DNA from 3 places in the Streptomyces sp. TLI_185 genome. Region 3 is predicted to be linked to each of the others. Evidence: riboswitches for the same ligand, from Rfam matches in the RefSeq annotation. Region 3 holds a riboswitch; each other region holds the start of a gene.
The links. Region 3 has a riboswitch for cyclic di-AMP ahead of EDD92_RS28740 (C40 family peptidase). Riboswitches for the same ligand answer to the same signal wherever they lie in the genome.

Region 1: it holds a riboswitch for cyclic di-AMP, as region 3 does, so the genes downstream of both, EDD92_RS50910 (C40 family peptidase) here and EDD92_RS28740 (C40 family peptidase) in region 3, are expected to answer to the same signal.
Region 2: it holds a riboswitch for cyclic di-AMP, as region 3 does, so the genes downstream of both, EDD92_RS39975 (LysM peptidoglycan-binding domain-containing M23 family metallopeptidase) here and EDD92_RS28740 (C40 family peptidase) in region 3, are expected to answer to the same signal.

The regions. Positions count from the first base shown of each region.
Region 1 is NZ_RKRB01000001.1:1,350,130-1,353,396, forward strand. Features, by position in the region: gene EDD92_RS06145 (LysR family transcriptional regulator substrate-binding protein) at 1-645, opposite strand, end outside; gene EDD92_RS06150 (DUF5997 family protein) at 704-1,108, shown strand; cyclic di-AMP (ydaO/yuaA leader) riboswitch at 1,300-1,474, shown strand; gene EDD92_RS50910 (C40 family peptidase) at 1,483-3,090, shown strand.
Region 2 is NZ_RKRB01000001.1:8,703,067-8,706,333, reverse strand. Features, by position in the region: gene EDD92_RS39980 (DUF6250 domain-containing protein) at 1-442, opposite strand, end outside; gene EDD92_RS39975 (LysM peptidoglycan-binding domain-containing M23 family metallopeptidase) at 1,117-2,025, opposite strand; cyclic di-AMP (ydaO/yuaA leader) riboswitch at 2,030-2,188, opposite strand; gene EDD92_RS39970 (alpha-galactosidase) at 2,505-3,267, opposite strand, start outside.
Region 3 is NZ_RKRB01000001.1:6,205,805-6,209,071, reverse strand. Features, by position in the region: gene pcrA (DNA helicase PcrA) at 1-777, opposite strand, end outside; cyclic di-AMP (ydaO/yuaA leader) riboswitch at 1,227-1,381, shown strand; gene EDD92_RS28740 (C40 family peptidase) at 1,390-2,544, shown strand; gene EDD92_RS28735 (tellurite resistance/C4-dicarboxylate transporter family protein) at 2,644-3,267, shown strand, end outside.

The DNA.
Region 1 (3,267 bases), 4.9 Mb from region 3:
GCCCGCCTTGCCCTTCGGTTCGGGCGTCTGCGCCTTGCGGCCGCGGGAGCTGTTGACCGTGCGGCCGCGGACGATTCCGATGAAGTCCTCGACCAGATCCGTGGTCGCGTCCTCGGGCCACGCCAGGGCGACGCTCGACTCGGGGGCGTCCACCAGCGAGCGATACGTGAGGTCCTTGCGGTGGTACAGACGGGCCAGCGACTGGGGGACGACCACGAGGCCGACGCCCGCCGCGACGAGTTCCACGGCGTCCTCGGTGGTGGCGGGCCGCTCGAAGGCGGGCTCGCCCGGCGGCCGGTCCCAGTCGAAGACGTCGTCGAGGGGGTGGAAGACGACCTCGTCCGCAAGGTCCTGAACGGTCACCTCGTCCGCCGCCGTGATCACGTGATCCTTGGGGACGACGACGACCGTCGTCTCGGTGTAGAGGGGGATCGCGCTGAAGAACGTACGGTCGACCGGCAGCCGTACGAGTCCCGCGTCGGCCTCACCCGCGCGCAACACGTCGGATGCCTCGGCGGCCGGTACGGCGAGGAGGTTCAGCGGGATGCCGGGCTGGCGCTCGTTCCAGATCCGCACCCACTTGGCGGGCGTCACCCCCGGGACGTACGCGAGCCGGAACGCCTGGGATTCTTCCGAGCCTGTCACCAGGCCAGGCTACCGGCCGTGGTCAGAGGTCTCGAACATGCTCGATACCCTGGACGGCATGAAGTCGCACCAGAGCACCCAGACGATGAAGCCCGCGACCGCGGCGAAGAAACTGGGTGTGTACCTCGAGGCCACCCCCGCCGAGTTCCGGGAGGGTGTCGTCTCGCGAGCCGAGCTCGACCAGCTCCAGGCCGAGCCGCCCGAGTGGCTGCGCGAGCTGCGGGCGAACGGTCCGCACCCCCGTCCGGTGGTCGCGGCGAAGCTGGGCGTCTCCATCGCGGGTCTCGCCCGCGGCGGGATCACCGAGGCGCTCACCACCGAGCAGATCGAGGCCCTGAAGCAGGAAGAGCCCGAGTGGCTGCAGAAGGAACGCGCCACGCAGGCCGAGGTCCGCAAGGAGGCGGCGCGCATCAAGAAGCGCAACGCCGAGCGCGAGGCTCGCAGCGACGGCCCGCGTCCCTGACGCGCCCTGCTCGCGACGGTCGGTCGCCGTCCGGATCCGCAGCGTGCACGACACACGGATCTGACGGTGCGTCACGACGAAGGTCACAAAAGCGTATCGGACATTACGGCCATCAACCTTCACACGAGCCGCACAAGTTGGCTAGCGTGGCGTCAGGCCGCACGAGTTCCTCCGGCGAACCCCGCCGGGACGCGTGGCCTCCGCCGAATCCGGTGCGCCCTCGTGGCAGCCGGAGCCGGGGACCCAACCGAACGACGGGGTGAATCGGCCCAACTGCCCGCCCGGGCAGGGGCCGTAGGGCATGCCTTCCGGAACCGACCGCCCGAACCCGACAGCTAACTCGGTAGGCGGAGTACGGAAGGAGTACGGCTCCCATGGCGCCGGATCGACCATCGCGCGCCGGAGGCTTCGGCCTGCCCGGTATGCGCAATTCCGCTCTCGCGACGGCCGCCCTCACCTCGGTGGCCCTGTTCTCGCAGACCGCCGACGCCGCACCGACGACGGGGGACGAGGGCCCGAGCCGGGAAGCCGTCCGGCAGCGGGTGAGCAGCCTCTACGACCAGGCCGAGTCCGATACCGGCAACTTCAACTTCACCCGGGCCCAGTTGATGGGGACGCGGCCGCCCGCGGCGCCGGCCCGCGAGCGTGGCCGCTCGGACCCGGCACTCGACTCGGTGTCCCGGCGGTGGTTCGACGGAGTGCGTGCCTCGCTGGGTCCGACGGTGCCTGCGGTACTGCCGGCCGACCGTACGCCGGCCCGCCAGGCCGAGCCGCGGCCCCCGCGCCCGGCGGACAGCCGTACCCCCGCCCTTGAGCTGGAGGCGACCGTCCGGCCCGTGGCGGAGCTGCCCTCCGCGGAGTCCCGCCGTCCGGTGGCCGAATTGACCGCCGGACCCACGGCCCCGCTCCCCGCCGTCCCGCAGCCCCGCCAGGAGGCCGCCCCCGCGCTGCCCACGGCGGCCCCCGAGTCGAAGCAGACCTCCCTGCGCAGGTCCAAGGAGCAGAGCCAGCGCAAGATCGCGGCGGCCAGCGAGCTGCTGTACCGGTACACCGCGCGGCAGACCTCCGCACCGCGCCCGGCTGTTGAGGCCATGCCGGCCCAGCTTCCCTGGCAGGACCAGGCGGAACAGACCCGCCGGGCGAACGAGGAGGCCTGGCGGCTGCAGCAGCCGACGGTCCTCGACATGGGCGCGCCCCCGGCCGGGGAGCAGCGCATGCAGCCGTCCGTCCTCGACACCGGCATACCCGCAGTCGGGGAGCAGTTCATGCAGCCGTCCGTGCTCGACACCGGGGTACCCGCGGTCGAGGAGTGGCGCATGCAACCGTCCGTGCTCAACACGGGCGAAACCCCGGCCGGGGATTGGCGTACGCAGCCATCCGCCCTCGACACCGGCACAACCGCGGCCGAGGAATGGCGCACCCAGCCATCCGTCCTCGACACCGGCATACCCGCGGTCGGGGAGCAGTTCATGCAGCCGTCCGTGCTCGACACGGGCGTAACCCCGGCCGGGGATTGGCGTACGCAGCCATCCGCCCTCGACACCGGCATACCCCAGGCCGGGGGATGGACCATGCAGCCGTCCACCCTGGACACGGGTGTGCCCGCCGTCGGCACCTCCGCCGTCACCAAGGCGGACAGGGCGATCGACTTCGCCCGTGCACAGATCGGCAGGCCGTGCCTGTGGGGTGCGGTCGGGCCGGAGTCGTACGACAACGCCGGGCTCACCCAGGCCGCCTGGCGGGCCGCCGGGGTCACCCTGCCACGCACCACGTACGAGCAGGCGAGCGCCGGCACGGTGATTCCGCTCGCGGAGAGCCGCCCCGGAGACCTGATCTTCTTCAACGACAACTTCAGCCACGTCGGCATCTGCACCGGCAACGGCTTGATGATTCACGCGCCCGGCCCGGGCGCGGTCATCCGCGAGGACTCGGTCCACTACGCCGGCGAAGCCGCGGTCCGAATCGCCGTACGTCCCGCGTGAGATCAGGGACGCCGGTCGAGGCGTGACACCAACAGCTCGATGAACTGCGAGGCCGCCGACGGAAGTCGGCGGCCTCCTCGTTGTTCGTTGCGGGCACCCTTCTCATCTCGGTCCCGGTCACGGGCCCTGCGCGCCGCCCGCCTACATCACGGCATCCAGTGACGCATGCACGGGCTC
Region 2 (3,267 bases), 2.5 Mb from region 3:
TGTTCGTGTTGGCGCCGTAGCCCACGTAGTACGTCTTGAGGTAGTCGTACTCGGCCAGTGCCCCGCTGCGGCGGGTGGCGAAGAGGTCGTCCGGGGAGCGGACGTCGGTGGCGTTCCAGAAGTTGTTGAGGTCGGACACGCGGTCGTTCGCGCCGCCTTGCGACACGGGCGTCGCCGTGTACTCGATGACGTACGGCCCTTCGAGCCGCTGTCTGAACCAGACCGTCGCCCCGGCGGGTACGTCGACCTCCAGCACCCCTCGGGAGGCGGTCACGGTGCCGCCCTGCTCCAGTTCGACCGCCCACTTGCCGAGGCCGTGGCGGAAGTCGTCGCGGGCGATGAGGCGGCCGCGGGGCGAGGCAGTGGCGGCCGGCGCGGGGGCGAGGGCGGCCAGGGCGGCGCCGGCAGCCAGGGCTCCGAATGCTCTACGGGTACTCGTCACGGGGCGGCTCCTTCGGGTGCAGTGAGGGTGGATCCGAGAAGGGTGAGCAGGTGGTCGGCCACTTTGCGGTGGCCCTCAACGCGGGGTGGACGTTGCAGTTGAAGTCCCCGTCCGCCGGGGAGAGCCAGTCAGTGGTGTCGACGAACTCGGTGTGCGGGTCGGCCAGTTCACCGACCGCGGCGGCGATGCCGTCGGCGTGCGCTCCGCTGAAGGGGCCCAGCGCGAGAATGCGGGCGTGCGGCGCGGCTTCCCGCAGCCGGGGAGGTAGGTCGCGGCAGGCGGCCGGGAACTCGGCCGAGCCGAAGGCCGTGTCGCTGGTGGTGAGAAGACGTCTTGACGGACAGCTCGACGGCGTACAACTGCTTCCGGCCGTCGCCGACCTGCACGTAGACCTGGGCGGCCACGATCACCGCCGAAGCGATGCCGCCTGGCGGTGCGTCGACCGACGCCGGGCACGGGAACCTCCACAGACCTGGGAAGGCGATAGGGAAAGCGCTTTCATCGCTACGGAGATCACTGTGCCCTCACCTCCCCCCGCTGTCGACACCCGTGCAGCCCCCGCCACAAGAACGCAATACGGCAAACATGAGCGCAGCCGGACACACCGAAGGCCGGACCCGGGGATCGGGGTCCGGCCTTCGGCAGCGTGTCAGGCAGGTGGTTCCAAGGGGATGTCAGCCGACGCCGACGCCCTTCGAGCGGAGGTAGGCGACCGGGTCCACGTCGGAGCCGTAGTCGGGCGTGGTGCGGATCTCGAAGTGCAGGTGCGGGCCGGTCACGTTGCCGGTCGCGCCGGAGAGGCCGAGCTGCTGCCCCGCGGTCACGGTCTGGCCGGCCGAGACGGAGATCTGGGACATGTGGCCGTACTGGGCGTAGTACCCGTCGGCCAGCCTGATGACGACCTGGTTGCCGTAGGCGCCGCCCCAACCGGCGGAGACGACCGTGCCCGCACCGACGGCCTTGAGGGCGGTGCCGGTCGGGACGACGAAGTCGACACCCGTGTGGTAGCCGCTGGACCACATACCCCCGGGCACGTGGTAGCCGGTGCCGACGGTGCCTCCGGCCACGGGGAGGGTGAAGCCGGTGGGGGCGGACTCCGAGGCCTTGGTGGCGGTCGCCCTGCCGGCGGACGAGGACGTCTTCGAGGCGGACGAAGCGGACGAGGACGACGACTTGGTGGTGTCCGTCGCGGCCTTCCGGCCGATCGTCAGCTTCAGGCCCGGGTGGATCAGCGACGGGTCGTCGCCGACGGCCCGGCGGTTGTCCGAGTAGAGCTTGTGCCAGCCGCCGGAGACATGCTGCTCGTCGGCGATCCTCGAGAGGTAGTCGCCGGCCCGCACTGAATAGGTCCGCACACCCGCATTGCCGGCGGCGCTCTTCTGGGCCGCCTTCTTCGCGGTGACCGGAAGGGACTGGACGGCCTTTTCCGAAACCGTCTGGGAAGCGGACTGGGTTGTGGCGGCATGGGCGCCGGTGGCCCCCATGAGCGGGAGAGCGAGTGCGGCGCCACCGGTTCCGGCGACGGCGATGGAGCGGGTGAAGCGCTGGGGCTTCGGGCGGCGGTGTTTACCCTTCGCGGGCATGACGAATTCCTCTCCGGCGCCTGCGAGGTGAGCTGTCGGGTTCGGGCTGGAGATGCCCGGCCGCGCATGCGACGCGGCTTTACCCCTAGCCGTTCCGGAGACCGGAACAGGCAGTTGTACCTGTGGGTCCCCCGCTCCTGCCGTTCACGGGTGAGTTGTGCGGGCACCGGGCGGCGGCAGGATTGGGCGTCCGTCCGGATTGGTGGCGAACGTAAGCGACCAAGACGCAAAGCAACAAGTGCCGGTTCCCCGTGAATGCGTTTCTATTGATCCCTTGGGAGAAAACCCGGTAACCCTGCGTTGATTCGGGGGTGATCGTCTCGACCAAACACCCTTGTAAAGCACGTGAATTACGTGGACATGACGCGCCACGCACCGTCATGGATATGACGCTCCTCACGTGCCCCTGCTCCAGGATCCCCCATTCAGGAGCGAGTTGGAATAAAGAGGCAGAAGGAGCGCCAATCCGGACAGAAGACTCAGATACGCCGCAGACGGAAAACTGCCGCGTCGAGGTCACCACGCAATCCGGTACGCAGTCCGTGATGCAGCAATACGGCACCGCTGTGGATTTCGCCCGTTTCAGGGCATTCATACGAGGCTGTCGGGTCGAGGCCCCGCAGTCGCAGCGCCGGCACGGGCTCGCCGTGGCTCTGCGCCTGGAGCCAGGCGAGGACGACCGCCTCGTCCCCGCGCACATACTGCACCGCACTCAGTCCGCCCCGCGGCGGCCGCAGCCGGTAGAGGTCCCCGTGCTGCACCAGCGGCCGGATCTCCTTGTAGAGCGCCACCCACTGGCCGGCCTCGGCCAGCTCCTCCTCGGTCCACCGGGTGAGGTCCCCGCCGACCCCGAGCACGCCGGCCATGGAGCTCACGAACCGGAAGCGCAGCGAGCTGACCCGGCCGTTGAGCTGGGTGTTCGGGCTGTCGGTGACCCAGGCGGCCATCACCCGTGCGGGGTGGACCTGGCTGAAGCCGTGCTGGATGGCGAGCCGGTCGAGCGGGTCGGTGTTGTCGGAGGTCCACACCTGGTCCGTACGGCTCATGATCCCGAGGTCGATCCGTCCGCCGCCGCCCGAGCAGGACTCGAAGGCGACATTCGGGTGGGCCGCCCGCAGCCGGTCCAGCAGGGCGTACAGGGCGCGGACATGATCGACCCAAAGGCGCTGCGGGTAGGGCTCGCCGGGCCAGCCCGCATCGGTGAAGCAGCGGTTGAAGTCCCACTTCACATAGTCGATGGGG
Region 3 (3,267 bases):
CGTCATGATCAGGTCGTCGAAGTCGAGGGCGTTGGCCTCGCGCAGCCGCGACTGGTACATGGCGTAGGCCTGGGCGAGGGTCTTCTCGAAGCCGTCGGCGGCCTGGGCGGCGAAGTCCTCCTCGTCGATCAGCTCGTTCTTCAGGTTCGAGATCTTGGCGCTGAAGGACTTCGGCGGGTAGCGCTTGGGGTCGAGGTCCAGATCGCGGCAGACCAGGGCCATCAGGCGCTTGCTGTCGGCTGCGTCGTAGATCGAGAAGGAGGAGGTGAAGCCGAGCTTCTTCGACTCCCTCCGCAGGATGCGGACGCACGCGCTGTGGAAGGTCATCACCCACATCGCGTTCGCGCGCGGGCCGACGAGCTGCTCGACGCGCTCCTTCATCTCGCCCGCGGCTTTGTTGGTGAAGGTGATCGCGAGGACCTGGCCCGGATGCACGTTCCGCTCGCCCAGGAGGTAGGCGATGCGGTGGGTGAGCACGCGGGTCTTGCCGGAACCGGCGCCGGCCACGATGAGCAGCGGCGTGCCGGAGTGGACGACGGCCGCGCGCTGGTTCTCGTTCAGCCCGTCCAGGAGCGCGGCCGGGTCGATCGCCGGGCGGGGGGCGCCGTTGCGGTAGTAGGCCTCCCGGTCCGGTGGCACGTCGAACTTCCCGCCGAACAGATCGTCCGGAACCGGCTCCGGTCCGTGATCGTCCTCGGGCGGCGGCGGAGGTTCCTCCTCGTGCCCGCGGGGGGCCTGGAGGTTCGCCAGGAAGCTGTCGTCAAAGAGGCTGCTCATCGCTCTCCGAGTTTAGGGTGCCCCACTGACAGCCCGCCGCCGCCCTGGGAACATCGCCGGAATCCTCGGGCTCCCATGGGCCTCCCCGCCCCTCAGAACCCCTGAATCTTCCAGATCTGGCGGCCAGACCTCTCCTTACCCTCCACGACCGCGGGGTCACGGTCCGCGACCGACCCGGTCGAGGCCCCAGGCGCTTCTTGCCGCCGCGACCGACTGGAGACCATCCGCCGGAAGCGGACGGACGACGCCACTCCGGTCAAAATGCGTACGGGTCACCGCAGATCCTTCCGGATTGACGGCTGCGCGCGACCTCCTGACCGAAGGTCACGAAAATGTATCGGGCATATCGAACATCAACCTTCACAGGGGCCACACGAGTTGGCTACCGTTCCGGCAGGCCGCACGACCCCCACCGGCGAACGTCGCCGGGCCGCGCGGCCTCCGCCGAGTCCGGGGCGCCGCCGCGCATCCGGAGCCGGGGACCCACACCGACCTTGGGGTGAATCGGTCCCACTCCCTCCAGGGGCACGGACCGTAGGGCAACCCTTCCGAACCACCCGCCCGAACCCGACAGCTAACTCGGTAGGCGGAGCATGGAAGGAGTCGCCTCCCTTGGCGTCGCACCGCAAGTCGCGCCCCGCGGGTACGCGCGTAGCAGGCATACGCACCCCCGCCCTCGCCACGGCCGCCCTCACCTCGGTGGCCCTGCTGTCCCAGTCGGCGAACGCCGCCCCCGCCGCCGACGGCAAGCCCAGCCTCGAAGAGGTCGAGAAGAAGGTCGACGACCTCTACCGCCAGGCCGAGTCGGCCACCGAGAAGTACAACGCGGCCAAAGAGAAGACCACGAAGCAGCGCAAGAACGTCGACACCCTCCTCGACGACGTCGCCAAGCGCACGCAGAAGCTCAACGAAGAGCGGGAACAGCTCGGTTCCTTCGCCGCGGCCCAGTACCGGACCGGAGCCGCCGCACCCGACACGGCGACCTTCCTGCTCGCGGACTCCCCGCAGGACTACTTCGACCAGACGCAGCTGATGGGGCGGCTGACCTCCCGCCAGAAGACCGCGGTCGACGACTACTTCACCGAGCAGTCCGCGACGATGAAGAAGCGCCAGGAGGCCTCCAAGAGCCTCGAGACGCTCACCGCGACACAGAGCGACCTGCAGACCGCCAAGTCAACGGTGCAGAAGAAACTCTCCGACGCGCGCGAGCTGCTGTCGAAGCTGACCGCCGAGGAGAAGGCGCGCCTCGCGGCGATCCAGAAGCAGAAGGAGGCGGAGGCCGCACGCAAGGCCGCGGAGCTGGCGAAACAGCAGGCGGCGGAGGAGAAGGCCAAGGAAGAGGCCGCGGCCCAGGACAGCGGCTCCTCCTCGGACTCGGGATCCACCTCCACCAGCGACTCCTCGTACGCCACCAAGGCCGAGAAGGCGCTCGCCTTCGCCCGCGCGCAGATCGGCAAGCCGTACGTCTGGGGCGCCACCGGCCCCGACTCCTACGACTGCTCCGGCCTCACCCAGGCCGCCTGGAAGGCTGCGGGCGTCACCCTCCCGCGCACCACCTACGACCAGGTCAACGCCGGCACCACGGTCTCCCTCGGCGACGCCCAGCCCGGCGACCTGATCTTCTTCTACGACGACATCAGCCACGTCGGCATCTACATCGGCAACGGCATGATGATCCATGCCCCGAAGCCCGGCGCGTACGTCCGCGAGGAGTCGATCTACTACGGCGGCGAATCGATCATCCACAGTGTGGTGCGGCCGGCCTGAGTCACCGGGGAGCAGTGCACGCGCGCGTGCGGGGCAGTTTGTGATGCACGCGCGCGTGGCCCGTCCTGAACCCGCGCCCCACTCCTTAGCATCGGCCTCATGTCCGGCCCTACCTCTCTCCGCCCCTGGTGGGCGCAGCGTTCACCGGCGGCCGGGGCCGCCGTGATGGCGACCGGCACTGTGTCGGTCGGGCTGCACATGACGGCGTACGAGGTGCTGTCGCGGGTCGTCCTGGGCCTGGCCTGTGTCGCCTGGGTGGTGCTTGCGGCGGGCTTCGGCGTCCGTCTGGTGCGGGGTCCGGAGAGGTGGCGGGCGGAGGCGGGGACGCCGGGGGCACTGACCGCCGTGGCGGCGACCGCCGTGCTCGGGACCCGTTTCTCCGCCCTCGGACGGCAGACGCTCGCCGAGGCCCTGCTCGCCCTGGCGGCCGTGCTGTGGCCGCTCCTGCTGGTGCAGGCCGCACGGCGCTGGCGGCGTCCCATGCCGGGCACGGTGTTCCTGTGCTGTGTGGCCACGCAGGGGCTCGCGGTGCTCGGCGCCACGCTCGCCGGGGCCGAGGCGACGGCATGGCTCGCGCACGCGGCGCTCGTGCTGTTCTGGCTCGGGCTCGTCCTCTACGGCTGCGCCCTGGCCCTCTTCGACCTGCGAGAGGTGACCCAAGGGCCGGGCGACCAGTGGGTGGCGGGCGGCGCGCTCGCCCTCTCCGCGCTCGCAGGATCGAAG